3 regions of the Arthrobacter sp. YC-RL1 genome follow, and region 3 is predicted to be linked to each of the others. Evidence: riboswitches for the same ligand, from Rfam matches in the RefSeq annotation. Region 3 holds a riboswitch; each other region holds the start of a gene.
What was found. A riboswitch is a leader RNA that binds a small molecule or an ion and turns the genes downstream of it on or off. The one in region 3 is predicted to bind S-adenosylmethionine.
Positions count from the first base shown of each region.

Region 1 (9,651 bases), 700 kb from region 3:
GGTCGCCGAAGATCTGCAGCAGCTCAAGGTCGTCCCCGGAACGCCAGGGGCGGAATTCCAGTTCATTCATCGGGCGCCTAGGCTCCGTTCAGACGCTCGGCGAGGTAGGTCGCCACCTGGTCCAGGGAGACGCGCTCCTGGGCCATGGTGTCGCGCTCGCGGATGGTCACTGCCTGGTCCTCGAGGGTGTCGAAGTCCACGGTGATGCAGAACGGGGTGCCGATTTCGTCCTGGCGGCGGTAGCGGCGGCCGATGGCGCCGGCATCGTCGAAGTCGATGTTCCAGCGCTTGCGCAGCTCGGCGGCCAGGTCCTTGGCCTTCGGCGAGAGGTTCTCGTTGCGCGAGAGCGGCAGCACCGCGGCCTTGACCGGAGCCAGGCGCGGGTCGAGCTTGAGCACGGTGCGCTTGTCCACGCCGCCCTTGGTGTTCGGGGCTTCGTCCTCGGTGTAGGCGTCGACCAGGAATGCCATCATCGAACGGGTCAGGCCGAAGGACGGCTCGATCACGTACGGGGTGTAGCGTTCGCCGGTGGCCTGGTTGAAGTAGCTCAGCTCTGCGCCCGAGGCCTTGGCATGGCTGGACAGGTCGTAGTCGGTGCGGTTGGCGACGCCCATGAGCTCGCCCCATTCCGAACCCTGGAAGCCGAAGCGGTACTCGAAGTCGATGGTGCCGGCCGAGTAGTGGGCGCGCTCATCCTCGGGAACGTCGAACTGGCGCAGGTTCTCTTCCTTGATGCCCAGGTCCAGGAACCAGTCCCAGCAGTCCTTAACCCACGCATCGAAGAACTTCGGTGCGTCTTCCGGAGCAGTGAAGAATTCGATCTCCATCTGCTCGAACTCACGGGTGCGGAAGATGAAGTTGCCCGGGGTGATCTCGTTGCGGAAGGCCTTGCCGATCTGGCCGATGCCGAACGGCGGCTTCTTGCGGCTGGCGGTGAGCACGTTGGCGAAGTTCACGAAGATGCCCTGGGCGGTCTCCGGGCGCATGTAGGCCAGGCCGGCTTCGGAGTCCACCGGGCCGAGGAAGGTCTTCATCAGGCCGGAGAACTGCTGCGGTTCGGTGAACTGGCCCTTGGTGCCGCAGTCGGGGCAGGCGATTTCGCTCATGCCGTCCTGCGGGGCGCGGCCCTTCTTGGCCTCGAAGGCCTCGATCAGGTGGTCCTGGCGGTGGCGCTTGTGGCACTGGGTGCACTCGACCAGCGGGTCGGTAAAGGTTGCGACGTGGCCGGAGGCCTCCCAGACGGCCTTGGGCAGGACGATAGACGAGTCAAGACCCACCATGTCCTCGCGGCCGCGCACGAAGTTCTGCCACCATTCGCGCTTGATGTTTTCCTTCAGTTCGGTGCCCAGGGGCCCGTAGTCCCATGCGGAGCGGGAACCGCCGTAAATTTCACCGGCCTGGAAGACGAACCCGCGACGCTTTGCGAGGGAAATGACCTGATCAAGCTTGGACTGTGGCGCCATATCAACTCCATAGGAAATTACGAGGCCGCTGGTTGCGGTCCGTAGAAAAATACATACCCTCCAAGACTATCGTTTCAAGGCCTGTGAAACTAAGTCGGTCCAAGTTATCGGCAGGTGAACTTCCCCGCTCTTTTGCCACAGCAGCGCATGGACACCCCGTGCATAGGGAAGAATGGAGCACATGAGTGCTTCCGAAGCTTTTGAACTTGAAATCCGCGACGAGTCCATCCGGCTGGGACAGCTGCTGAAGCTGGCCAATCTTGCCGAAGACGGCATCCACGCCAAGGAACTGATTTCCGAGGGCGAAGTGACCGTGAACGGCCAGGTGGAAACCCGCCGCGGCGCCCAGATCCGCCAGGACGACGTGGTGTGCGTCAACGGAGAATGCGTGAAGGTTTCCAGCCGCGCCTAGTTCAAGGAAGTTCGGCTTCTGGGGGCGAAGGCGCTTGCCGACTGATTGGGAAGAGATGTCGGTATCCACAGGGCAAGTCTCGATCTTCAAGCACCGGCTTGTCGCTGATGGAGACTGGACGCGGGCAACCGAACAAGAAGGATGCCGTTCTGCTACCAGGATGGACCGGACGGCGCATATTGTGTCAAAGCTTCTGGCTGCAAAGTGCCTGTTGGCAATCTGAAGCGACTATCTATCGCTTAGAACCGTAGACGGTCGTCTGGGTGTGCCATGAAGCCAACGCTGCCGATGACCGACCGTTCACCAAGGCGTCCCCCGAAGATCGATATCGCCTTCCGGCCATTCACTCGCATGGCGCTTGACGGAACAGACGAGATTCGGGGCTCCCGCTGACACAATTTTTGAGCTCTGGTCGAGACGAGACAAACTACGCTCCGTGGCGTAAATCCGAACCCATCCTGCAGACTCGTAAAACGGTACAACTTCTTCTCTGCATCCAAGAAAACCAAATTCGATGCCAGCATCGTCGCGCATCACAGTTTGAGCGCAGCGCATTGTTTGTCTACCGATGCCGGTCCCGCGAAAACGTTTGTCTACTAGGACGCCGCCTGTTCCTGCAACCAGGATGTCCCGTGTCCCGACTAAAATCAGTCGACGCTGGAAACCAACGTGTGCAACCAACTCTCGTCCATGGAACGCCAACACATGAGTATCGGCAGGAGAATAGCCGTAGGGTTGTTCGGAGTCCCATGCGCCGAACTCGTTTAGGTACTCACTGTCGAAAAGTCTCTCAAGTGCACCAATTTCTTCCGTCGTAAGCTCGAAGTGCCGACGCACCTGCATAACTCCGTCCATGCCTCGCGTCTAAGCCGATGCACTGGTTGTACAGTCGATGCCGGGCTGCCCGTAGACCGGGTTTTTACAGGTGACGATGGGGTTCATGTCCGTCTATCCGCGTAAAACAAAAATTTCGTCCGGTCCGTCGCCGAACGACACCGGCTCATTTGCAGAAAAGACGCTCACTGACCATGGCGATGTGAGGCGAAATGGGGTTAGGTGCCAATCGGAGAATCGGTGCATCAGGTTCCGCCCGTTCCGGCCACAGCCTTGTCATGAGCTTTCGGTCCGCCTTGGAAATCTGTAGTCGTACCAAGGACGAAAATGCCGCCATGATTCAGCAATTCTGCGACCTGGCGAAAACTTGCCTTTGGTTCATCAACCTTCAAGAATGAAGGAATGTTCCCCGACATGAGGATTGCATCATAGGATCGGGAAGACCTTTCAGAGCGAGGTTTCCGGATGTGGTGTCGATGGCCGCTATGTTGCGAAAATACGCATGGCCATAGAGGTCTGCTGCAACGTCGGGGACTTCAGTGGTTGGATCAACTCTGTAAGCATCATGCCCAAGAGTTCGCAACCCGTTGACGGCATTGCCGATGCCGCACCCGATATCAAGGACAATGGAATTTCGCTTGATCATCATGTCAACAAACCGAACATCGACTTCCATATCATAGTCCAGGCTGAGAGCCCTTCATCGCGGGCCACAGGGCCTGAGCCAAGTACTCCGGCTCCGCAGGTCCGGCCTAGGATTCCAGCTTCAAGACTTCGCGTTTGAGGAAGGCATCGACATCCTGGATTTCTTCCATGCTCACCGAGTGGGCAATCTGCGGGTAGGTCTCGCTGGTCAGCTCGGTGTGGGATGGAACCCAGCCAAGGGTGAATTCGATCTTGTCACGGGTGATGACCGGGTCAGCGAGGTCCCGACCCCAGAACAGCGGCAACGGGTTGGCTTTGAGCTTCGCGTCGTCGAAGATCTCCAGTTCCGGGGCTTCTACTGCGAAACCGGACAGGCCGACCACTGCGGACACCGCCTCGCGCTGGTAACGGGCCAGCGACGTGGCCATGGCCATGCCCTGCGAGAAGCCGAGCAGCGTGAGGGACGAGTGCTGCGCCGCAATCGGTTCCAGGAAGGCCCAGAGGCCTTTCACGCTTTGCGCCACTGCGTCGACAGAGTAGTCGATCTCCTGCGACAGCGGGAACCAGCTGAACCCCGGTCCGGCCTGCAGCGGAGCCCGCACCGAAAGATAGGTGAATTCCTGCGGCAAATAGCGCGACAGGCCCATCAGGTCTTCTTCATTCGAGCCGTAGCCGTGCAGGAACACCAGCAGCGGCGTGCCCAGTCGGGATTCATCATTGCGGGAAATCAGCGCAACCGTGGATGCTTCAGGATTAGTCATAGTGTTCTAAGCCTAGCGACCCCCGCCCCTCGCCAGCGCATCGGACGACGCCAAAAGTACCAATCGCCCCGTTGCAATTCTGTAACGTTTGGATTTACTCGGGGCGTTGGCTTAACCATCGTGGTTGACTTGTGGAAATAGATGAACGATGTTTTCTCCACCCACCGAAAGCAGCCTCCGCGATGAATTTTGATGACGCCCCGCCGGAACTGATCGAAGAGCTCAACGATCCGGAAACACTATTCGATTCCGACCCGACCGGCACCATGGACGCGGCCTTTGCCGGCGTCAGCATCTTGTCCATACTCTTCCTTGTCGTTTTCACGCTGGTAGTCGTATTCATCATCGTTGTCTGGGTGCGCAACTACCGGGCGGCGAAGAACGCCGGGGTTGACATCTTCACCGTGCAGACCGACATCGCGGCCAAGGCCTCGAAGTCCGCGCTGCTCGCCCCGGCCCAGTCAAAGGAGGACCGGCTGCGCGAGCTGGAGGATCTGCGTTCCAAGCAGTTGATCAGCGCCGAGGAATACGCCGAGGCCCGCAGCAAGGTCCTGCTCGGATAGTTTTCTCGAATCGTTGACACAACGTTACTAACGAGTAACAATGTAGCTTGTGGCTATTTCCCCAAGTTTCGAAACTCCTGATTCCGAGAATTCCACGGTGCACCCTTGGCGGCGCTATGTAGCGGTCGGCGATTCTTTCACCGAGGGCGTGGGAGACCCCGATCCCCTGGCCCCGCAGTCCTTCCGAGGCTGGGCCGACCGTCTGGCCCAGGAGCTCAGTCGGGGCGTGCCTGACTTCGCCTACGCCAACCTCGCGATCCGCGGCCGGCTGATTGCCCAGATCATCGAGGAGCAGGTCCAGCCGACCATTGATCTGAAGCCCGACTTGATTTCCATCTGCGCCGGAGGCAACGACGTGCTGCGCCCGGGAGGGGATCCGGACAAGATCGCCGACCAGCTCGATTCCACGATTTCCCGGCTGAATTCCACGGGGGCCACCATCCTGCTGTTCACCGGGCCGGATATCCGGGACACCCCGGTGCTCGGAAGCATCCGCGGCCGCGTGGCCATCTACAACGAGAATGTCCGCACCGTCGCCGCACGCTACGACGCGATCGTGGCAGACATGTGGGCGCTGCGCGAACTGCACCAGCCGGTGATGTGGTCTGCGGACCGCCTGCACTTCTCGCCGCTGGGCCACCAGCGCATTGCGGCGATGGCACTGGATGCCTTGAACGTCCCGCACACGCTTGACACCCGTATCGACGCAGTCGAGGACACCCGCAGCTGGAAGGAAGCGCGGATCGAGGACCTGCACTGGGCCCGTGAGCACCTCGCCCCATGGGTACTGCGCCGGCTGCGCCACCAGTCCTCGGGAGATGGCATCACCGCCAAGCGCCCCACCCCGATGCCCTTTGCGGACAGCGCCCCGAACGACTCGCTGGGCGCCGGCGACAGCGCCCGATAGCCCCCGGACACGGCGGAGGCCGCGCCACCGATAACTGGTGGCGCGGCCTTCGCTTTGTGCGTGGATCAGTCTTCGTCGAAGACCAGGGTACGCAGCACCCCATCCAGCTGGGCGGCGTCCGTCAGGAAGCCGTCATGGCCGATCGGCGAATCGATGTAGTGCACGGGCTTGGGTGTGGCCAACGAGGCGGCCAGCTTCACCGACTGCTCCGGGTAGTACAGGCGGTCCGATTTCACGGCGGCCACCAGCACATTGACCTGCTCCAGCCGAGCCAGCGCCTGCTCATAGGAGCCGTGCCCGCGCGCCACGTCGTGGCTCATCAAGGCCTCGGTCAGCACCAGGTAGCTGTTCGCGTCGAAGCGGTTGACCAGCTTGCTGGCCTGGTGGTCCAGGTAGCTTTCCACCTGGTAGCGGCCGCGCTTGCCTTCGAAGGGGCCTGCCGGCACCTCGCCCTCCTGCGCCTTGCGGCCGAAGCGGTGCTCCAGCTCCGCCTCGGAACGGTAGGTCAGGTGGGCCAGCCGGCGGGCCAGTCCCAGCCCCTCGTCCGGGCGCGCCTGGTTCAGGTAGTAGTCTCCCCCGGCGAAATGCGGATCAAGCCGGATGGATTGGGTCTGCACCTGCGCGAACGCTATCTGTTCTGCGCTGGCTTGGCCGGTGGAAGCCATGACCACCAGGTTCGCGACCTGCTCAGGGAATTCAACCGCGTATTCCAGGGCCCGGGCTCCGCCCATGGACCCGCCGAGCACGGTATGCCAGCGCTCAATTCCCAGCTGCGTAGCCAGCCTTTGCTCCAGCCGTACCGAATCCTTGATGGTGACGAACGGGAAACGCGAACCCCACGGCACACCTTGCTCATCCAGCGATGCGGGGCCGGTGGATCCATTGCAACCGCCGACCATGTTCACCGAGACCACGAAGAAGCGGTCGGTGTCCACTGTCAGGCCGGGGCCGACGAAGTCCTCCCACCAGCCGTCGGTCTGCGAATCGCCCCGGGAGACGTGGGCGTCTCCGGTCAGGGCGTGCATCACCAGCACTGCGTTGCTGCGCTCGGCATTCAGCTCCCCCCAGGTTTCGTAGGCCAGGGCCACCTGCGGCAGGTAGCCGCCGAACTCGAAGGAGTACTCGCCCACGGACGCACGGCGCAAAATGCCGTGGGTCCCTTCGGCGAGCTCTTCGGTGCCGATGGTGTCTTCGGTAGTCACAATGGATGCCATGCCTAGCGGGTTTCCTGCAGTTCCTTGCCCTCAAGGGCTGCGACCGCCTGGAACCCAAGCTCGAGGTCGGCCAGGATGTCGTTGATGTTCTCCAGCCCGACGCTCAGGCGCACCAGTCCCGGGCGCACCCCGGCGGCCAGGCGCTCCGCGTCGGAGAGCTGGGCGTGGGTGGTGGAGGCCGGGTGGATGACCAGCGAGCGGACGTCACCCAGGTTCGCCACATGGGAGTGCAGCTGCAATGCGTCCACAAAAGCCTTGCCGGCTTCGACTCCACCGGGCAGGTCGAAGGCCAGCACCGAGCCGGCGCCCTTCGGGCTGTACTTGCGTCCGCGCTCGAACCACGGCGAGGATTCCAAGCCGGCGTAGGCCACAGCTTCCACATCCGCGCGGGCTTCGAGCCAGTTCGCGACAGCGGAGGCGTTCTCCACATGGCGTTCGATGCGCAGGGACAGGGTCTCCAGACCCTGGGCGATCAAGAACGCGTTGAACGGCGCCGGGGCCGAACCCAGGTCGCGCAGCAGCTGTACGCGGGCCTTGAGGATGTAGGCCAGGTTGGCGCCGAGGATGCCGTTGACGCCCAAGTCGCGGGCGTAGACCAGGCCGTTGTAGGACTCGTCCGGGGTGTTGAAGCTCGGGAAGCGCTCGGGATCCTTGGAGAAGTCGAAGTTGCCCGAATCCACGATCACGCCGGCGATCGCGGTGCCGTGGCCGCCGAGGAACTTGGTGGCCGAATGGATCACGATGTCCGCACCCCATTCGATGGGACGGATCAGGTACGGGGTGGCCAGGGTGCTGTCAACCAGCAGCGGCACGCCGACCTCGTGGGCGATCGCGGAAATGCCCTCGATGTCCAGCACATCCTGGCGCGGATTGGAGATGGTCTCGCCGAAGAACGCCTTGGTGTTCGGCTGGACGGCGTCGCGCCATTCCTGCAGGTTGTCCGGGTCGGAAACGAAAGTGACCTCGACGCCCAGCTTCTTCAGCGTGTGCTTGAGCAGGTTCTGGGTTCCGCCGTAGAGGCTCGGGCTGGCCACCAGGTGGTCGCCGGCCTCGGCGATGTTCAGGATCGCGAAGGTGGTTGCCGCCTGGCCAGAGGACAGCAGCAGTGCGCCCACGCCGCCTTCGAGGTCGGCGATGCGCGTTTCCACGGCCTCGGTGGTCGGGTTGCCGATGCGGGTGTAGATCGGCTCCAGCTCCTGCAGGGCGAAGCGCGCTGCGGCGCTTTCGGCGCTCGGGAAGACGAAGGACGTGGTCTGGAAGATCGGCAGGGAGCGAGCACCGGTAACCGGGTCAGGGCTCTGTCCTGCGTGGATCTGACGGGTTTCAAACGACCAATTGTTGCTCATGGCAGCCTCCAAAAGTTCTGTAACTATGGGGGTACACCACTGAACACACACCACCGGGAAGAACCTCAACGAGGTGCTGCCAGAGGGGTAACCCGCGCTTGTCCTTGACGCCGAGCGGCTCAAGGGCCAGGTCTTCACCCGGGGCACCCCACCGCGGTTGGAGGGTTGCCGCCCAGTAAGCCGGGGCTTGTTACTGGGACTCATGACCTGCCACCAGTGTGCCCGAAAATCGAATATCTTGGCAACCCGAGGCCGGATCCAGAGTCTCAATCGGTCATATTCACGTCCGAGCGACGTCTTATTGCACAGAATTCGACAAGAGTCCAGATCTTAGGATCACCTAAGTAGAGACTGGGATCACATTGTTGTCATGATTGGCACATGATGAGGCTAGATCACGTTACGTACGCATGCGGCCCGGATGGGCTGATGCCAACCGCTGAAAGAATTGCAGAGTCCCTGGGCCTGGAATTCGTCAAGGGAGGCGTGCATCCACGGTTTGGAACTCGCAATGTAATTTTCCCGCTGAAGCACAACCAGTACCTTGAGGTCGTCGAGGTACTGAACCATCCTGCCAGCCTCAAGGCACCTTTCGGACAGGCCGTGCGCGCGCGCTCCGAGCTGGGCGGCGGCTGGATGGGTTGGTGCGTGTCATTGGACGACCTGAGCGGAGCGGAAGAACGCCTGGAACGCAAGGCAGTTCCCGGGAACCGCAAGTTCCCCGACGGCCGCGAACTGACCTGGCAGCAGATCGGCATCAAGGGCCTGATCGCGGATCCGCAGGTGCCCTATCTGCTGCGCTGGGACGACGGCACCGAGGACCTGCATCCGTCGCGCGCGCTGGAGCCTACCGGTGAAATCAGCGAGATCAACATTGCAGGATCCCGCGAGCGCGTGCTTGAATGGCTGGGGCAGCCGGAGAACGTGAATCTCGGACCGGTGACCACCAAGTACCAAGCTCCCAACGGGACGCCGGGCATCCTGTCGGTAACTTTCAATACCGCCAAGGGCACGGTCGTTCTCTAGGAACATCGGGGACCACAGCACAAGATAGGCGGGGACAATGGAGTCCCCACCTACCTTTGCTTGTTAATTGGACGGTTGGTGCAGCCCTAGGATCCGGGTAGCTGCACCAGCTGGCAGTTTTCGACTCCCGCGGCCGCCCGTTTCACCCAGCTGATTTGGGACTGCTCGTCCAGCGCGTTCAGCGCGTCGAGCTGCTCAGACTGGGCTGAGTCGACGAATTCCCGGTCTGCCTTTGTAGTCCACCATTGGTACAGCAGGTTGGACTGCGCCCACATGTGCCGCTGCGCTTCGGTAGCGGCACTCGAGGTGCCAACAATGCCGTGGCTCGCCGCAAGGCTGCCCAAACATTGTTCGGTGGGGTTGACCGACATTTTCATGGCCAGATCCCACTTGACGGTTTCCGGGGAATAGCGGTCCTCGAAGCCCAGCAGCAGACCGCCGGTTGCCTCGGCATGGGCCTTGCTGCTGGTGATGATGCGC
Region 1 covers NZ_CP013297.1:2,916,589-2,926,239, forward strand. The annotation lists gene ATC04_RS13520 (GNAT family N-acetyltransferase) at 1-70, opposite strand, end outside; gene ATC04_RS13525 (glycine--tRNA ligase) at 78-1,463, opposite strand; gene ATC04_RS13530 (RNA-binding S4 domain-containing protein) at 1,645-1,875, shown strand; gene ATC04_RS18905 (GNAT family N-acetyltransferase) at 2,176-2,730, opposite strand; gene ATC04_RS19405 (hypothetical protein) at 3,098-3,385, opposite strand; gene ATC04_RS13535 (alpha/beta fold hydrolase) at 3,462-4,115, opposite strand; gene ATC04_RS13540 (hypothetical protein) at 4,298-4,678, shown strand; gene ATC04_RS13545 (SGNH/GDSL hydrolase family protein) at 4,728-5,585, shown strand; gene ATC04_RS13550 (homoserine O-acetyltransferase) at 5,651-6,799, opposite strand; gene ATC04_RS13555 (bifunctional o-acetylhomoserine/o-acetylserine sulfhydrylase) at 6,802-8,145, opposite strand; SAM riboswitch class IV at 8,235-8,353, opposite strand; gene ATC04_RS13560 (VOC family protein) at 8,527-9,171, shown strand; gene ATC04_RS13565 (hypothetical protein) at 9,258-9,651, opposite strand, start outside.
Region 1: linked by a shared signal. The riboswitch ahead of ATC04_RS13555 (bifunctional o-acetylhomoserine/o-acetylserine sulfhydrylase) and the one ahead of ATC04_RS16670 (ABC transporter substrate-binding protein) in region 3 are both predicted to bind S-adenosylmethionine.

Region 2 (9,651 bases), 320 kb from region 3:
TGGCGTGCGGCAGCTTGCCGGTCGGCATCCATTGCTGCTGCTGGGTGGTGTTCTTGGCATCGAAAAGCAGGAACTGCAGCGCCATCGGCACCACCGGGTCGTTGGGGGAGCCGACCAGCCCGTCGCTGGGGCGCGGCTCGCGTTCGGCGTACCAGGTGTCTGCCTGCTTGGACCAGGTGGTGACGACCTTCTCCTCCATCTTGGTGGCCACCTTGGCCAGCCCGGAGAGCTTGTTGGAGGTCAGCACCAGGGCCGCGATGTGCGGGCAGATGCCGGGGGTGTCGCAGCTGCATTCGCCGGAGTCGATTTCCCAGCCGGCGGCGCCGCGGCGCAGCTGGACCATGGGCGAAAAGTCCTCGCCGCCGGCAAACACGGTGCCTTCGATCTGCCCCGATGACTCATCGAATTCAACATCGACCACGGCATTGGCTTCGTCGGCGAGTTTCTTGCCGTGGAAGAAGGGAACATTGCCCAAGAACGCCAGCAGGTGCCTTGCGTCGATGGTCGGTGGAACAGCATTAGTCATCCGCTAATCGTTTCACGTTCTGGCCCGTCGTGAAAGTTGAGAGCCCCCTACTGTGAATAATCCCTAACTGTCACGTAGCGTGGAGCCATGTCCCAAGTCTGGCCGTATCTTCCGGCGCGCGCCGTCAACATCACCTCACTGGCGGAATTCGACCGCTTGGCGGCCGAAGCGCTGGGTTTCCAGCGCTCCCGCGGCCGCAGCTGGCGGGTGCACCGCGTGGATCTGCGCGGGCGCGATACGGTGCTCGCCGCGCTGGACCTGGCCGAGGCGCTGTTCATCGACTGCCAGTTCAGTGAAGCCGGCCGCGCCTTGGTCCAGAGCACCGGCGGGTTGTGCATGGACTCGGGGGAGCAGCTGCCCTTCCGCACCAGCGACCGCGGGCTGTACACCCCCGAGGAACTGTACGAGGGAATCAGCACGCAGACCTATGAGCATGTGCCGGACGCGCGGATCTACACCTACTCGCAGCAGCACGGTCCGCGCCAGCTGCTGAGCGACGACCAGGCGATGGCATCGACGCTGCACGACCACCACGTGGGGCAGGCGCTGATCTCCGAGGTCTACGACGGCGCCTTCAAGGACACCCCGATCATCGGAGTCATGGGCGGGCACGCCCTGAGCCGAGGCACCGAGCAGTACGCGCAGGCGCTGGACCTCGGGGCGCGGCTGACCCGCGCCGGATACGCCGTGGCCACCGGCGGGGGACCGGGAGCCATGGAAGCGGCGAACGCCGGTGCCTGGCTGGCCGACCGCGGGCGGGAGGAGATCTCCACGGCCCTGCAGATGCTGGCGGCGGAACCGGACGCGATCCACCGGCGCACCGGCTGGGCGCGCACCGCGCTCGCCGTGAAGGCCCGCTTTCCCTCGGAACGCACCTCGCTGGGGGTTCCGACCTGGTTCTTCGGGCACGAACCGCCGAACCTGTTCGCCACGCACATCGCCAAGTTCTTCGCCAACGCGACCCGCGAGGCGCTGCTGCTGGAGCAATCCAACGGCGGGATCGTGGTGCTGCCCGGTTCCGCCGGCACGGTGCAGGAAATCTTCCAGGACGCCTGCGAGAACTATTACGCCACCGGGGCCAGGGTGGTGCCGCTGGTGTTGGTCGGCCGCGAGCATTGGACCCGCACACTGCCGGCTTGGCAGCTGCTCAAGGCGCTGGCCGCCGAGCAGATCATGGAGGACAAGATCGCTCTGGTCGATTCGGTGGCCGAAGCGGTGGAATTCATCGGCGGCATGCAGTCGCTGCGCCGGCGCACCAGATTCTGAGAACGGCAACGGCCGCCGCCTGGTGAAGCAGGCGGCGGCCGTGGGAATGGCTCATCGAGCCGGCGGGGCTCAGGCCACGTTGGTGCCGAACAGCAAGCCGAGGCAGTAGGTGACTGCGGCGGCGCCCCAGCCGATGGCCAGCTGGCGCAGGCCGCGCTTCATCGGCGAGGCCCCGGACAGCAGCCCTACAATGCCGCCGGTGATCATCAGCGCGGCGCCGACCAGCAGCACCGAGGTGATGATCGCAGCCAGGCCTGACATGCCGAAGATGTAGGGAAGGATCGGGATGACCGCTCCGGAGGCGAACAGGCAGAAGGAGGTCGCCGCGGCGCCGGTGGCCGAGCCCAGTTCCTCGTGCTCGTTCGCCAGCTCTTCGGCCCGGGCTTCCGGGTTCAGCGAGAAGGACGGGTTGCAGTCGCAGGTGAACAGGCCCATGCGTTCTGCAGCGCGGTGCTCGGCATCCTCGTCGGTCATGCCGCGGGCCTTGTAGATGAGCACCAGTTCGTTGGCGTCCAAATCCAGGTCAGGGGCGGCGGTGAGCGTCACCTGAGTGGGACGCGAAGCCGTGAGCAGCTCGCGCTGCGAACGCACGGAGACGTATTCGCCGGCGGCCATGGACAGCGCGCCGGCCAGCAGGCCGGCGATGCCGGAGAACAGCACCAGTCCGGAGGAAACACCGGTCGCTCCGATGCCCATGACCAGGGCCAGGTTGGAGACCAGGCCGTCGTTGGCGCCGAAGACCGCGGCGCGGAAGTTGCCCGACAGCTGCGCGCGGCCCGCGGTGGCCAGGGCGCGGACGACTTCCTCGTGGACCTGCTCGTCGGCGGCCATCTGCGGCGACGCGTCGGCATCGGTCGCGTAGGGGGTGCTGCTTTCGGCCCGCTGCGCCAGCGCGAGCACGAACACCGAGCCGAAGCTCAGGGCGAGGAAACGCAGGAAGCTGCGACGCAGCGAGGGACGCACCGGGCGGGCATGCGCCCCGAGCTTGGTGCGCCAGTATTCCTCATGGCGTTCTTCCGCCGCGGCCAGTCCCAGCAGGATCTGCTTTTCCTGTCCGGTCTTCTTCTGGGCCAGCGCGCGGTAGATGGCGCCTTCGGCGACCTCGTCCGCAACGTACTTGCGCCAGCGGCGGATCTGGGCGGGGGTGGGCTCAGTCGTGGGGCTGTGTGACATCACGAGGATGACTCTCCTACGGCTTGGGATTTCTCAACGAAACCCGGGATTCTGTTCAGCCTCTCAGTTTAGCCAGCGAGATGGTGCCGGGGAATTTGGCAAGCCTAAAAGCAAGGCTGCGCCCATCGGGCTGCCCGGCGGACGCCACGAACACCACCAGCTCGCCGGCCGCGGGATCGAAGACCGGGCGCCGGGAGGAACGGGTGATCAGCCGCTCAAGGTGCGCCGGGTCTGAAACGTAGCGGGTGTACCAGCGGTCCTGCACGGTGAACTGCACCTGTCCGGTCTGCAGATCGATGATGGGGAGGACGGAAAATGCCATGACACGACAACTCTCGCTGAGCTCTTGCCCGCGCATCGGTCGATGCCCGGACCGCTTCTTCATCCGAACCACCCATGAACCTGGGGTTGGTGCGCGGCCAGTCGGAGCTTGGCGCCGCGTCTCGTGAAGCAACAGTGTCGATGCTACCGCCGCAATATTAAGTCGTGAAGTTTCATTCCGTAATATGAACTCCGCGCGAAGCGCTAGTCGGAGCCGCGCCTGGACTGCGCGGTCTGCTGCAGCCGGTCGCGCTGGTCCTGCCATTGCCGGGGTGTGTAGTCCGGCAGGTTCGGCGCTTCCGCGCGCAGCCCGACCTGGCCGTCCAGGAGCTCGCGGACGATGTCCAGATGGCCTGCATGGCGCGAGGTCTCTGCGATCATGTGCACCATGAGATGTTCCAGGGTGGTGTGCCGGTGGCGGACCCACCAGGGGACTTCGGCCGGGGAGGCGAGCTCCAGCTGGTCGAACCCGGCCTCGGCGAAGGCGATGGCCCGCTGGTAGAGCTCGATGACCTGCTGCGCGCTGGCATCGGCTGGCGGAATGAAATCCGCCTGCGGGTCGTCGATGTCCAGCAGCTGCTGGACGTAGGAGTCGTTGACCGGCCGATTGAGGCACGCACCGAAGTAGCCGTACTCGGTGATCGCCAGGTGGTGCACGACGCCCAGCACGTGCGTGCCGGTGGGGGTCATGGGTTGGCGGGCCAGCTCCTCGCCGAGCTGCCGGCTTTTGAAGATGACTGCCTGCCGCGCGTCGTTCAGGTATTCGCGCAGCCTGGCCGCGGTGCTGTTCGGGGTGTCGTCCATGGACCGAGTGTAGGTGCAGGCCACGGTTCGGGGAACCCGCTTCAGGAAATGGGAAGCCACCGAAGCCAAGGTGTCATATTCTTCCGCTCCGGTTGGCCGGAAGTTGCGTATTGGTAAACTGGGGACGCAGAGCGGCCGGCAGAAGTACACTCCCGCGGTCGCTGCCTATCCTTCGAGTGAACAGGTCCAGGTGCCCCACGGATGAAAGCTCTGCCCGTCGAACCCTCAGGCTCGTCAATCAACATCGGAGCACGGCTGCGCGGCGTCCGCCAGCAGCAGCACATGACGATCGACCAGGTCGCCGAGCTTTCCGGGTTGACCAAGGGGTTTCTTTCCCGCGTCGAACGCGACTTGACCAGTCCGTCGGTCTCCACGCTGCTCAAGCTCTGCGAGGTGCTGGGGATCGAGGTCGGGACCCTGTTCGAAGTACCGGACACGACTTTGGTGCGACTGGGGGATGCGCCGCGCATCTCGCTGGGAGGCTCGGGCATCACCGAGAAGCTGGTCACCCCGCGCGGCGAAAAGCGCGTCCAGGTCATTCGCGCCGAAGTGGAACCCCGGGGCAAGGGGGAGAGCGAACTGTATTCGGTGGATTGCGAGCTCGAAGTGCTGCACGTGGCCTCCGGGGTGTTCACGCTGGTGCTGCCCGAACGGGTGGTCGAGCTCGCTGCGGGGGACACCATGACCTTTCCGGGGCGGGAACCGCACAGCTGGGAAAACCCCGGCGATGAACCTGCCGTGGTGCTCTGGACCCTGATTCTCTGAGTCTGTGCAGTGGCTCCCGGTGTGGTGTGACTCCCCGGACAGAGCCTGCCGCGAAGAGGCGCCGCGTTCACGGCTGGCCACTGCACCGCGTATTCTTGGAATAGTGCCCGCCGACGCATGCAGGCTAGTGAAGACAGGAAGGAGTGCAATGGCGACTGGTAAATCCACCGGAAGCGCGGAGTCCAAACCGCACGAATTGCGCTCCATCAGCTGGTGGGCTTCGGCCCTGGTCGGCATCCTGGTCGGATCGACCCTTGCGTGGCTGCGGACCCAGCGCAACTTCTTTTTCCTTGGCGCCGCCATTCTCGCGGTCGTCATCATCATGCTGGGTGTGCGCACGATCCGCCGCCGGGCGCGGCATCCGGAAATGATGGAGGCCCGGACGTCCTGGGCCTACAACATTTGGGCTCTGGTCCTGATCGTCCTAGCCGGACCGGTGCAGCTGGTCTATGTTCCCGACGACATCAGCGAGCTCACCATCAAGTCGATCATCCTTTCGGTTGGATTCTGCCTGGGAATCCATGAAGTCGACCGCGCGATGGTCAAGGGTGCCACCTCGGCGAAAAAAGCCTGATCATCGGCCGGAAGGACGCCATCCCGCGCCGCGTTCTTTGGAACTTTTGACTTTCCCTTTGGTTTATTCGTCCAAGGATTTCTCCCCGCCTCTTTCGTAATGTGATCCACATCATTATTTTGAAAGGGGTTGCCATGACGCAAGCAGCGGCGAACCAGCAGGGCGCTGAGCCAGGACTCAAAAAGGTTCTCGGCAAGTGGGACGCACTGGCCATCGGCGTCGGAGCCATGATCGGCTTCGGCTGGGTGGTGCTCACCGGTGACTGGATCACCACCGCCGGCCCGATCGGCGCTTCGCTGGCCATGCTGGTCGGCGGCGGCATCATGGCGGTCGTCGGCCTGACCTACGCCGAGCTCGTCGCGGCCATGCCCAAGGCCGGCGGAGAGCACAACTACCTGCTGCGCGCCATGGGTGCCCGCTGGTCCTTCGCCGGGTCCTGGGCCATCGTCGGCGGCTACATCACCATCGTCGCCTTCGAAGCGGTCGCGCTGCCCAAGTCGGTGCAGTACATCTTCCCCAACCTCTCGCAGATCAAGCTCTGGGACATCGCCGGCTCCGAGGTCTACCTGACCTGGGCCCTCGTGGGTGTGCTGGGCGCCGTGGTGATCACCTGGATCAATATCCGCGGCATCAAGACCGCCGGCCTGGTGCAGACCTTCGTGGTACTCTTCCTGTTCATCATCGGCGCGATGCTGCTCACCGGCTCCTTCGCCAGCGGCGAATCGGCCAATATGGAACCGTTCTTCGACAACGGACTGGCCGGGTTCTTCGGGGTCATGATCGTAGTTCCGTTCATGTTCGTCGGCTTCGACGTCATCCCGCAGTCCGCCGAGGAATGCGACATCCCGCCGCGCAAGATCGGCAAGTACGTGGTGATCTCCGTGCTGATCGCCACCGCCTGGTACGTGATGGTGGTGCTGGCCACCTCCTCGGGCCTGGGCCCGGCGGCGATCGCCGGTTCCGAGATGGCCACCGCGGACGCCATGGGCGCGCTGTTCAACTCCGAGATCATGGCCAAGATCCTGATTGCCGGCGGCATCGCGGGCATCCTGACCTCGTGGAACTCGCTGCTCATGGGCGCCTCGCGCCTGATGTACGCCATGGCCACCTCCGGCATGCTGCCGCGCTGGTTCGCCGTGCTGCACCCGAAGTACCGCACCCCGCACCACGCGCTGCTGTTCATCGGCGGTCTGTCCGTGCTGGCTCCGTTCTTCGGCACCGCGATGCTCGGCTGGCTGGTCGATTCCGGTTCGCCGTCCATCGTCGTGGCCTACCTGCTGGTGGGCGTGGCCTTCCTGATCCTGCGCCGCCGCGAACCGCAGATGGACCGCCCGCTGCGCATCGGCGGCAAGGGCAACTTCGGCCAGGTGATCGGCGTGATGTCGGTGCTCTTCTGCGCCGGCCTGATCTCCCTGTACCTGCCGGGCATGCCGGCGGCCATCACCTGGCAGCCGTGGGCCCTGTTCGCCGCATGGTGGGTGTTGGGAACGTTCTTCCTGTTCCGGGTCCCGCGCGGCGTCCAGCCCGGCGAGAATGCCGAAGAAGAACTGCTGCACCTGCTGAGCATCCGCCAGCAGTCCAAGCTGGGCGCGATCGGACCCGACGGCGCGGCCGCCACCTCCCGCAGGGGGCGACGCCGGCAGGCAACCGACGCGAAACGCTAAAACCGACAGGAAAGCCCCGACCGGAAGGTCGGGGCTTTGCCGCGCCGCAGGGCTTGCCGGTCCGGCTCAGCCTTGGTTGCGGCGCAGCGCCAGCCAGAGCGACGCCGAGATATCCGGGTCATCCAGATCGATGCCCAGCAGGTCCCCGGCCACGGTGATGCGGTGGCGCAGCGAATTGCGGTGGATGCCCAGCGCGCGCGAGGCGTCCTCCCAATGCCCGCGGTGGCGCAGGTACTGGGTGACGGCCGACAGCAGGTCGGCACGGGTGTAGGCGGCCAGCGCCTCCACCCACGTCTGCGCGCTGGCGTCTAAGTCCGCCCCGGCGTCGCTCAGCTCCCCGGCCGGGGCGCCGGACAGCGCCTGGCGCAGCGCCGGAAGATTCGCCGGCAGCTCGGCCAGCGTGAGCGGGGCGGAGAGCACCGCACGCAGGCTCCGTGCGCTCTCCCTGGCCCCGGCGTCCGGTTCCTGCGCCGGGGCGGCAGGGGCCTTGCCCAGCTGGGCTTCGTCCAGCAGCAGGTAGAGCACCGCATCATCCGTGAAGCGCAACTGGCAGCGTGCCGCGGCATCCGCCACCGGAGGCAGCGCGGCGCTCGCCGGCAGCGCGCCGAGGGACTGGATTGCGGAGCGGGCCTCGGCCTCGTCGCCCACGGACAGCGCCAGGACCCTGACCCGGGAGGGCAACTCGTCCATGCCAGCCTCCTGGGCAACCAGCCGGGCGGATTCAGGCTGCCCGTGCAGCAGCAGCTTGGCGGTGGCTCCGCCCAGGGCCGCATTCGTGCTGACCATCAGCTCACGCTGGCGGGCGCGCAGCGAGAGCAGCATGCACACGGTCATGATGATCTGCCGGTCGGCCTTGGTCAGCGTGCGTCCCGAGCCCACCCCCAGGAAGCCGTGGATCCTGGTCCCGGCCAGGATCGGATACAGCACCACGGCCTGGCCGTTGATGCCGAAGGTGGACGCCGAGGGCATGCCGGTGCGCGGGAAACGCTGCGACTCCTGACGCAGCAGGGGCACGAAGCCCTGCGCGGAAGCGGGGTAAACGGTGGCCGGCTGCGGGTCGTCAGGGAGGAACGCGGCCCAGCCGCCCAGCGCCTGCGCCAGCCCGCGCACCACCGCGTTGATGGCATCGGAACGGATCGCGGCCCGCGCCAGCGCGGTCTGGGTACCCAAGGAGCTCATCAGGTTCACCGTGTCGTCCCTGGCCGAGAGCCGCCAATAGGCACGCGAAACGCTCTGGAAGGGCGCGCCGTCCGGAACGATGCCCAGTTCCACTCCGGTCTGCCGGCAGGCGTCGATCACGTGCTGCGGAACCGTGTCCAGCCACGGGCCGAGACCCAGGCCCAACGCCTTGACGTCCTTGTCCTTCAGCCGCTGCATGTAGGCCAGCGAGGCGGTGGCCGAATGGCCGAAGGGCATGCCGGTGGTCAGCAGCAGTTCGCCGCCCTCCAGATAGGTGGTGGGATCCTCCAGCTCGGAAATGTGCACGCCGGTGACCGGGGCGGCGCTGAAGGTGGTCGAATCGGCGGGGAAAAACTCGTTTCCGAGCTCTGACCCCAACTGCAGCAAGGTGATCATGGGTAAATTATCCAATCATTTACCGCTCGTTGGACATAAAAGCTAATGACGCGTGTCACATGGATTTCTATCGTTGGATGCATGACCGAAACTCTTGCGGCGCGCGACGCCGAAACGCTGACCCAGACCCGCTACCTGGCCACCGCCATTCCGGGACCGCGCTCCACCCAGCTACACGAGGAACGTGTGCAGCAGGTCAGCAGCGGCCTGGGCATCACCCTGCCGGTCTTCGTCTCCCGCGCCGACGGCGGCATCATCGAGGACGTCGACGGCAACCGCCTGATTGACTTCGCCTCAGGCATCGCCGTGACCTCGCTGGGCGCCTCCAACCGGCGGGTGGCGCAGCGCGTGGCCAAGCAGCTGGAAGCCTTCACCCACACCTGCTTCATGGTCACCGAATACGAGTCCTTCACCCAGGTCTGCGACTGGCTGAACCGCAACACCCCGGGCGACTTCGACAAGCGCACCGCACTGTTCTCCACCGGCGCCGAAGCCGTGGAAAACGCTGTCAAGATCGCCCGCGCCGCCACCGGCCGCGCCAACGTCCTGGTCTTCGACGAGGCCTACCATGGCCGCTCGCTGCTGACCATGGGCATGACCGCCAAGGTCAACCCGTACAAGCTGAACTTCGGCCCGATGCCGGAGCATGTCATCCGCGCCGCGTCGGCCAACCCGCTGCGCCCCGCTGTCGAGGGCGGCGTCGAGGCGGCGCTGGCCTCCGTGGAGGCAACGCTCATCGAGAACGACCCGGGCAGCTTCGCCGCCATGGTGATCGAGCCGATCCAGGGCGAGGGCGGCTTCATCGTCCCGATGGCCGGCTTCATCCCGGGCCTGCGCCAGCTGGCCGACAAGTACGGCATCGTGCTGGTCATCGACGAGATCCAGGCTGGCATGGGCCGCACCGGCACGCTGTTCGCCTCCGAGCACGAAGGTGTGGCCGGCGACCTGATCCTCACCGCCAAGGCGCTGGCCAACGGCGTCCC
Region 2 covers NZ_CP013297.1:3,299,685-3,309,335, reverse strand. The annotation lists gene ATC04_RS15235 (DEAD/DEAH box helicase) at 1-526, opposite strand, end outside; gene ATC04_RS15230 (LOG family protein) at 614-1,792, shown strand; gene ATC04_RS15225 (VIT1/CCC1 transporter family protein) at 1,862-2,965, opposite strand; gene ATC04_RS15220 (hypothetical protein) at 3,021-3,287, opposite strand; SAM riboswitch class IV at 3,303-3,416, opposite strand; gene ATC04_RS15215 (DinB family protein) at 3,491-4,090, opposite strand; gene ATC04_RS15210 (helix-turn-helix domain-containing protein) at 4,292-4,855, shown strand; gene ATC04_RS15205 (hypothetical protein) at 5,004-5,429, shown strand; gene ATC04_RS15200 (amino acid permease) at 5,564-7,093, shown strand; gene ATC04_RS15195 (PucR family transcriptional regulator) at 7,160-8,668, opposite strand; gene ATC04_RS15190 (aminotransferase class III-fold pyridoxal phosphate-dependent enzyme) at 8,750-9,651, shown strand, end outside.
Region 2: linked by a shared signal. The riboswitch ahead of ATC04_RS15220 (hypothetical protein) and the one ahead of ATC04_RS16670 (ABC transporter substrate-binding protein) in region 3 are both predicted to bind S-adenosylmethionine.

Region 3 (9,651 bases):
GTTCCGTACACAACTCGGGAGAAGACGTCGCGTCCCAGGTGATCAGTGCCGAACAGGTGCTCGGAGCTTGGAGCCAGGAGCTTGTCCGCCGGTACTCCGGTGATCGGGTCGTGGCCGGTGAACATCGAGGGAATCACGGCCCACAACAGCACGATGGCCAGCGGAACCAGGACCCACCACCGCGCCAGCCGGCGCATTGCCGCGGAGGATCCCGAGGTCCGCGCAACCGGCTGTTCTGAAGCGGCCAGGGGCGCGGCGGTCGTTTCGACGTTGTCTGCCAGAAGGCTCATGGACTTTTCCTTCCCTAGGCCGCAAGCGCGCGGGGCGAACCGGAGCGGGCGGTGATGATGCGCGGATCGAGCTTCGGATGGATGAGGTCAACCAGCAGGTTGACTGTTGTGAACACGACGGCGGTCAGCAGGACCAGCCCCTGGACCAGCGGGATGTCCTGGACGGTGACCGACTGGAGAATCAGCTGGCCCAACCCTGCACGGGCGAAAACGGTTTCGGTGATCACCGACCCGGCAAGCAGCGTTCCGATGGTGATGCCGGCAATGGACAGCGCGGCGGGTGCGGCGTTCTTCAGCGTATGACGGTAGAAAATCCACGATTCGCTGGCTCCCTTGGCCCTGAGCACGTCCACGAATGGCTGGGTGTTGACTTCCTGGACGCTCTTGATGAGCACCTGGGCGATGGGTGCGCTCAAATGCACCGCCAGAACGAAAATCGGGACCGCCAGCGAGAGGAAGGAAGCGTCCGGGAACAGCGACATCACGCCGAGCTGGACCGCCAGCAGCTGCAGCAGCACCAGCCCAAGCCAGAAGACCGGGATGGAAACCATGAGCGGCGGAAGATTCAGCAGCAGGTTGCGCAGCTTGGTGCCGCGGGCCAGGGTGGCCGCGGCCGTGAGCGCCACAGCCAAAACGACCGCGACAACGAAGGCCGAGCCTGCCAGCACCAACGTTGAACCGGCGACTTCGCCGATGCGGGCGGATACTTCAGAGCCGCTGGACAGGGAGTATCCCAGATCTCCGCGCAGCAGACCGAGTAGCTGGGAGAAGTACTGGACAATGACCGGTTGGTCGTACCCGTAGTACTCCTTCATCTGCGCGATAGTCGCCGGATCAGCTGCCGAGTCCGAGTTCAGGAAAATCGTCACCGGGTCGTTGGGAAGCGACTGAACTGCGATGAATACCGCGGTGTAGGCAAGCCAGATCACCAGCAGGGCCTGGCCTACGCGCTTGGCAATGTATCCGCCCATGGCTTCGACTCCTAGCCTTCGCTCTTCCAAGCGCCCTGGAAGATCGGGGCGGTACCGGAGGTGAACTCGACGTGGGCTGACTTGTTCGCGCCGTAAACCTGGACCTCGTCCCACAGTACGAGCGTCAGGGCCTTGTCCAGCACCAGTGCACGCTGTTCTTCTTCGACCAGCTTCAGATGCTCTTCTTCGCTGGTTGCCGCCTGTTCCTTGGCGAAGAGCTTGTTCAGTTCCTCGTCGGAGTTCAGGGTCTGGGTATTGTTGGCCGGCGCGTACACCGGGCCGAGGCCGCCGAGGGCGAACTGGCGGGTGCCGAAGAATTCGACCTTGTCGTCGACCAGTGCGTTGACCAGGAAGGTGTTGTCGGCCGCGCGGTTGACCAGCTTCACGCCAAGGTCGCGCCACTGCTGCTCGATCAATTCGAAGGCCGGCTTGATGACAACCGAGTTGTTCGAGGTGGCCACCGTGATTTCCAGCTTTTCGCCGTCCTTCTCACGGATGCCGTCGGCGCCGACCTTCCAGCCTGCTTCGTCCAGGAGCTGCTTTGATTTCTCCGGGTTGTAGGCGATTTCAGAGGACAGGTCGACGAAACCCGGGGCCTTGTGGTTCAAGATCGATCCCGCCACGACGTAGCTGTCGGACAGCACGGTGTCCTTGATGGCTTGGCGGTCGATTCCGACCTGCAGCGCCTGGCGGACCTTGGCGTCCGCCAGCTTGCCGGAGCCGATGCGCACTGCTGCCTGGTTCGTGGTCAGGTCCACTCCCTGCGCGGCGAAGACCTGGCCGCCGTTGGCTGCCAGTACCTGCTCGTCCACCGGCTGCAGACCTCGGACCAGGTCGACCTGGCCCGACTGGGCGGCGCCGGCGCGGCTTGCGACTTCAGGCAGGTACTTGACCACGAGGGAGTCAAGGTATGCGTCGCCCTGGTTCGGGGCGGTTTCCGGGGCCCAGGCGTAGTCATCGCGGCTGGTGAACACCACTTCTTCGTCCGGCTTTTCCGATTCGAAGACAAACGGGCCGGAACCGACGATCTTGGCGATGGCTGACTGGCCTGCATTGTCCAGCTTCAAGGTCTTCGGGGAGACCAGGCCTGCGGCGACCGAAGAAGTAGCGCGCAGGAAGTTGGCGTCGGGACGCTTCAGCGTCACCTTTACCTGGTTCTCCCCCACGACCTCGGCCGACTTGTAGGCGCCGAAGTCCACGTTTGGAGCGATCTGTGCATCTTTGATGCCCAGACCCAGCGCGTCAAGATTCAGCTTAACCGCTTCGGCATTAAGCGCGGATCCATCCGAAAAAGTCACTCCGTCGCGAATGGTGAAGGTGAATTCCGTCTGCTCCTTGTTCGCTTTGAAATCCTTGGCAATCCAGCCCACCAGCTTGCCGGATTCAACGTCGAAGTAGGTCAGGCGGTCAAGGACCGAGTTCAGCACGTTGGCCTTCTCGTAGAAGCGCGCTGCCTGGGTCTGCCAGTTGTTGATCGGGGTGACCTCGGCGAAGGTGAAGGTGCCGCCTTCAACCGGTTCGCCGGAGGCGGTCGGGGCGCCTTCCGCTGGGGCGGCAGTTGTCGAGTTTCCGCCGCAGGCAGTCAGCGTCAGGCCTAGGACGGTGACAAGGGCCGCTGCTTTCAAGCTCAGGTGCGAAGTACGCATCTTCGTGTGTTCCTCTCGGTGTTGGACCCGAGGATTACGCCTGATGTTCAACGATCCGCTTGTAGCGAGTTCGAGGGAAGGCAGAGATCTCCCCTTAAAGGACCGTTGCGAAATCTAGCAATCTCCATCGGTCCTGGCCTTAGCACCGCTCCCGATGTCGGGTGGTTGCTGCGACGTCAACGAGCCAGGTCTCTCAGTCGCTCTGGATGGTGTGGTGTCCAATTTCTTGAACAATTTCAGTGTCGAACACGGAGTTGAATATGACCAAGCGTGACGTAAGTAAAACGTCATGAAACCCAGCAACGGTTATCAACGCTCTTGAAACGAGTCATTTTGCACGTCACAAAGCGTCTTGTGACGATTCTTGTCGACAGCTCTGACAAATTCTTGACTCGGCACCAGGAAGCAAGATCTGTTGCGGCTCCATGGATGAAGGAGCTAGTTGGACAAAATCGCGATATCAGCGACCACGGCCCGCCCTTCCCAAGCCGATGCGTCCGCCGTCCGGTGAACACGGAAATCACCGTCTCCTGCAGAATGGAACAACCCTCGATTGAAACCGGAAATTAGGTTAGCTTAGTAAAAAATTTCGCCATTCCAATCGCGCTAAGAAAGACGGGCAACATGAGCGCCACCGACGCAACACAGTTTTCCGCCCGGCTTCGCAGCGTCACCCAGGAAGATCACCACGCCGCAGAATCCAACGACTTCATCACCAAGTTGATGGGCGGGGAACGCTCGGCACGCGACTACATGTTGCTGATTGCCCAGTACCACTACATCTACGGTGCGTTGGAAGAAGAAGTCCGGGTGCTTGCCGCGGATCCGGAACTTCGCGAAATCTTCGACGCGGCACTTGAACGCAGTGGGCAGATTGCAAAAGACCTGGATGTCCTGCTGCCGGCCCACGGGTTGAAGGAGATCCCAGCGGCGTTGCCGGCCACCGAGGCCTACGTTGCGGCAATCCGCGCCTCGGCGGCGGAACCGGCGCGCCTCGTCGCCCACCACTACCTGCGCTACCTGGGAGACCTGTCCGGCGGCCTAGCCATCGGAAAGCTCGTATCCCGCCACTATTCCATTTCCGATGAAGCATTGAACATGTGGAAGTTCGAGGCCATCGACAAGCCAAAAATCTACAAGGATTCCTACCGCGACAAACTCGATGTTTTCGGGGCGAACACCTCGCATGCCGAAGCGGTGCTCGACGAGGCGAAGCGCGGGTTCCAGTGGAACAAAGCGATCTTCGAGGACCTGCTGAAGGCAAGCGCCAGCGAGCTGAGCGCCGCATCCTAGGTTTTCGGACGTTCTGCACCGACCTGCCACCGGCCGCGGGAATGCCTTCGGCCGGCACGTCGTTGGCAACGGTAACCGTCAACGGAGGAAACTCATGAAGATCGCAGTCGCCGGAGCTACCGGAAAACTCGGCACCCTCGTTATCGATGCGCTGTTATCCCGGGGCGCCCCAGCGGGCAGCCTGGTCGCGCTCGGCAGGTCCCCGCAGAAACTCGCCGCCTTGGCAGCCAAGGGCGTGGAGACCCGCGTCGCCGACTACAACGCGGCGCACACGCTCGTCGCGGCCCTCGAAGGCGTCGACAGGCTGCTGCTGATTTCCGGCAGCGACGTGGGACACCGGATCCCGCAGCACGAGAACATCATCAATGCCGCCCGTCGTGTTGACGTGTCGATGATCGCCTACACATCCATCGCCAATGCGCGCACCGGAGCGCTGAAGCTGGCGGCCGAACACGTGGCCACCGAGGACCTGCTGGCGGCCTCCGGGGTCCCCTATGTCCTGCTGCGCAACGGCTGGTACACCGAGAACTACACGGACCAACTCATGGGCTACCTCAACAGCGGGGTGATCCTCGGCGCGGCAGGAGAAGGAAGGATCAGCGCCGCCACCCGCGCGGACTTCGCCGAGGCTGCAGCGGCCGTCCTGCTGGATGAGCAGGTTGCCGGGGGAACCATCTACGAGCTCGGCGGAGACAAGCCCTTCACGCTCGGCCAGCTGGCCGGAGCGCTCGGCGCCGCCACCGGGCAAGAGGTCACCTACCGAAATCTGGACCCGCAGACCCTGGCCGGCATCTACGAACAGTCCGGAATTCCCAAGGTTTACGCCGAGATCCTGGTGGACACCGACGTGCGTATCCGCGACGGCGCCCTTGAGGTGCACGGCTCGGACCTCGCCCGGCTGATCGGCCACGCACCCACCCCGCTGGGCAGGGCCATCAAGCAGGCCCTGAACAGATAGGCACGGCGCCTTCGGCCCCGGCGAGCGCACGCCGGCTGATTGCGGATATCCTTGGCCTGGATTGAACGAAATGCCCGATTCGCTCGTGTATCAGGCATGAGCGAGAATCAACTCGGAAAATCCCGGCCGCGAAAGGGGCGCGTGACAACCAGCGATGACGCCACCCTGCGGCTGCTGCATGAAAGATACGCGCAGCCGCTGTGGCGTTATGTCTTCTCACTGACCAGGGACTCGTACCAGGCGGAGGACATCGTCCAGGAGAGCCTGCTCAAAGCCTGGAATTCCCCGCGGATTCTCGACGAGCCGGTGGAAGAGGTCCGCGGGTGGATGTTCACGGTGGCCCGCAACCTGGTGATCGACCAGTCCCGCAGCGCACGCTCACGGCATGAACGCAGCATCGAACGGCTGCCTGATCAGCCCGCCGAGGATCACGCCGACCAGATTTTCGACGAGATCCTCATTCATGACGCGCTCGCTGCGCTCAGCGAACCCCACCGGCAGGTGGTGGTGCTGGCCTACTACGGCGCCTACAGCACGCAGCAGATCGCAACGGAATTGGGCATCGCGGACGGAACCGTGAAGTCCCGGCTGCATTATGGGACGAGGGCCTTGAAGCTGGCCCTCCAGGAACGGGGAGTAACACGATGAGCGAGCATGAGAAGTTCGCCCAATGGGATGCCGCCTATGTGCTGGGCGCGCTGGAGCCGGCCGACCGCCGGCTGTTCGAAGAGCACTTGGAGAACTGCGAACGCTGCCAAGGCGCCGTATCCGAGCTCAGCGCGCTGCCGGGCTTGCTCTCGCGCGCGCACGACCCGGAAGAGGTGACGACCCTGGTGCCGCAGCCCCCGGCGGACCTGTTCGAGAAGACCGCCCGGCGCGCGGCCTCCGCGCGCCGGCGCCGCGGCACCCGCTTGGTCCTGCTGGCCGCGGCCGCCGTCGCCGTGATCCTGGGCATCGGCCTGCCGTTCCTGCTGCGCCCTGCCGCGCCCGGACCGGTGCTTGCCCTGCAGCAGGTTGCCGGGCAGTCGCTGAGCGCCGACGTCGGCTTCGAGTCGGTGGCGTGGGGCACCCGGCTGAACATCGACTGCGACTATCCCGCAGGCTACGAATTCGGCGACGCCAACGGCCCGTGGTCCTACGCGCTGCTGGTGACCGACACCAAGGGAAGCACCATGCAGGTCGCCACGTGGAAGGCAGTGCCCGGCAAGGAGATCACCCTCCAGGCCGCCACCTCGCTGCCGGTCGACCAGATCGCCGAGGTGACGGTGAAGACCCTGGCCGGGCTGACGGTCCTGAAGTCGCCGATGGACAAGAATTTGCTGGATCAGTGAACCGGGACAGGCTGCGCCTCGTGTAGCAGGCAAGCCGCTCACGCGGACACCAAGAGAAAGGCACAGCTCATGAAATCGTCACTAAAGTCCTGGTGCGCAGCAACCTCAGCCGTCGCGGCCCTGGCATTGGCCCTGACCGGATGCGCGAACGACTCGGGATCCACCGATACCGCTTCCCCCTCCGCCGACGCCCAGTCCAGCGCCGCGTCCTCCGCCCCGGCGGAAAGCAGCCCGAGCGGCGACATGGGTGCCGCGTCCCTGGCGCTCGCCGACTCCTCGCTGGGCAAGATCGTGGTCGATGGCAAGGGCATGACGGTGTACCAGTTCGACAAGGACACCCAGGGCGCCGATTCCTCGGCCTGCACCGGACCCTGCGAAGACCAGTGGCCAGCGGTCCCGGGCGGAACCGATGTCACGGTTGACGGGGTCACCGGCAAGACCGGCACCATTACCGGGGTGAACGGCGAAAGCCAGCTGACGCTGGACGGGTGGCCGCTGTACTACTTCGCCGGCGACAAGAAGGCCGGCGACACCGCAGGCCAGGGCGTGAAAGACGTCTGGTGGGTGCTGGATGCCGCCGGCACCCCGATCAAGTAGCCGAAGCACAGTCCGGCAGGACGCCCGGGGGCACGCCGCGGTGCGTGCGCCCGGGCGTTTCCATGCCCGCGGCCGGTTTAATAATCGGGCGAAATCAGCATGTGGCGCGTGTCACACGGCGCTGGAATGATGTTTGTCCCGTACATTGGCGCATACTTCATCCCCATCTTCTGAGGAGATTCAGGTATGTCACGACCACGTATCCGGGCCCTTGCCTGCGCCGCAGCGCTGGCCCTAGGACTGGGAGCAGCATCCGCAGTACCGGCGAGCGCCGATCCCAGACAGACCGAGAAGGACCCCGTCGCCCAGGGCAGCGGAGGCGCCGTCGCCTCCGTGGACCCCCAGGCCTCCGCAGCGGGAATCGAGATCCTGCGCAAGGGCGGCAACGCCGTGGACGCGGCGGTCGCCACCGCGGCGGCCCTGGGCGTCACCGAACCCTACAGCGCCGGCATCGGCGGCGGCGGATATTTCATGTACTACAACGCCAAGACCGGAAAGGTCAGCACCATCGACGGGCGCGAAACCGCCCCGGCGTCCATGCCGCACGACGCGTTCATCGACCCGGCCACCGGCAAACCCTATAATTTCACCCCCGAGCTGGTCACCAGCGGGGTCTCGGTCGGAGTCCCGGGAACCCTGGCCACCTGGCAGCGGGCGCTGGACAACTGGGGCACGCAGGACCTGAAGAAGGTGCTGCACCCCGCCATCCAGACCGCGTCCCGCGGGTTCGTGGTGGATACGACCTTCCGCGAGCAGACGCTGGACAACAAGAAACGCTTCGAAGCGTTCCCCGACACCAGCAAGCTCTACCTGCCCGGCGGGGATGCCCCGAAGGTCGGCAGCGTCTTCAAGAACCACGACCTCGCGGCCACCTACCGATTGCTGGCCAAGAACGGACCGAAGGCCTTCTACCAAGGAGAGCTCGCGCAGGAGATCGCTGACACCGTCACCGCGCCGCCCAAGAACGCGGACACCGACCTGCCGGTGCCGGCCGGCTTCATCACCGCAAAGGACCTGGCCGACTACGCCGTGGTGGAGCAGGCGCCGACCAAGGTCGAGTACCGCGGGCTCGAGGTCTTCGGCATGGCCCCGTCCTCCAGCGGCGGCACCACCATCGGCGAATCGCTGAACATCCTGGAGCAGTTCGACCTGTCCTCCATGCAGACCCCGTCCGCGCTGCACCACTACCTGGAAGCCACCGCACTGGCCTATGCCGACCGCGGCAAGTTCGTCGGCGACCCGGCATTCGTGGATGTGCCGACCAGGACCTTGACCAGCCAGCTCTTCGGCGCCGAACGAGCCTGCGCGCTGGATCCGGCGCGTGCCGCCGTCAAGCCGGTGGCTCCCGGGGACGTCGAGAACTTCGACGGGTTGTGCCCGGCGGAAACCGGCGCACCGGTGGACGAGCAGGACACCGAGAACGTGTCCACCACGCACCTGTCGGTGGTGGACCGCTGGGGCAACATGGTTTCCTACACGCTGACCATCGAGCAGACCGGCGGGTCCGGCATGATGGTTCCGGGGCGCGGCTTCCTGCTGAACAACGAGCTGACGGACTTCTCCACGGTGTACAACCCCGAGGATCCGAACCGCATCGACCCGGGCAAGCGCCCGCGTTCCTCGATGTCCCCGACCATCGTGCTGCGCGACGGGCAGCCGGCGCTGGCCATCGGCTCGCCGGGCGGCTCGACCATCATCACCACGGTGCTGCAGACCCTGGTCAACCGCATCGACCTGGGTATGGACATCGGCCAGGCCATCGCCGCCCCGCGCGCCTCGCAGCGCAATACCGCGGCGGTCACGGCCGAACCGGAGTTCATCACCGCCTACGGTTCCGCGCTGGAGGCCTTCGGCCACAAGCTGACCCCTGCCGGGGACTCGTTCACCCCGCAGGCTGAAATCGGCGCGGTGGCGGCCGTGGAGGTCGACTCCCACGGCAAGCTCACCGCGGCCGCCGAACCAGTGCGCCGCGGCGGCGGCTCCGCGATGGTGGTGAAGCCGGCCAAGTAGCCCGGCGGGCGCCGCCCGCTGCGCCGCTCCTGCGCCCCGTCCGGCCTGCGGACGGGGCACAGCGTGCTAAGCCACTGGCTGCCCGCGCAAAAAAGCTTGCGGGATGCTGAACCGGAGCGGGCTCTGTCTCGTTCTCACCTTGTACGGTTTTCCACGCTCCCGCCCTCGGCTCTGCGGGAGGAACCAGGACGAACAAGGAGCACGATCATGGGCAAGGCATTTTCGAAAGCCGCGGTCCTCACCGCAGCCTTGACGTTGGTTCTGGCCGGGTGCTCCGGCCAGAACGGTTCAGCCCAGGACAATCCAGGCCAGGGCAATTCCGGAACCTCGAACTACGGGGTGCCGAATACCGGCAGCAGCCCGGTGCCGAATCTCAAGCAGAACGGAGCGATCCTTGAAATGCGGCAGACCGAGCTGGGCAGCATCGCCACCGACCAGCGGGGCATGAGCATCTACCAGTTCGACGAGGACACGCAGAACTCCGGGGCTTCCTCCTGCACCGGCGGATGCCTCGACTTGTGGCCTCCGGTCCCCTCGGGCCCGGCCTCGCTGAGC
Region 3 covers NZ_CP013297.1:3,621,089-3,630,739, forward strand. The annotation lists gene ATC04_RS16660 (ABC transporter permease) at 1-290, opposite strand, end outside; gene ATC04_RS16665 (ABC transporter permease) at 305-1,261, opposite strand; gene ATC04_RS16670 (ABC transporter substrate-binding protein) at 1,273-2,907, opposite strand; SAM riboswitch class I at 3,029-3,120, opposite strand; gene ATC04_RS16675 (biliverdin-producing heme oxygenase) at 3,532-4,200, shown strand; gene ATC04_RS16680 (SDR family oxidoreductase) at 4,295-5,158, shown strand; gene ATC04_RS16685 (sigma-70 family RNA polymerase sigma factor) at 5,300-5,806, shown strand; gene ATC04_RS16690 (zf-HC2 domain-containing protein) at 5,803-6,489, shown strand; gene ATC04_RS16695 (hypothetical protein) at 6,559-7,086, shown strand; gene ggt (gamma-glutamyltransferase) at 7,273-9,096, shown strand; gene ATC04_RS16705 (hypothetical protein) at 9,304-9,651, shown strand, end outside.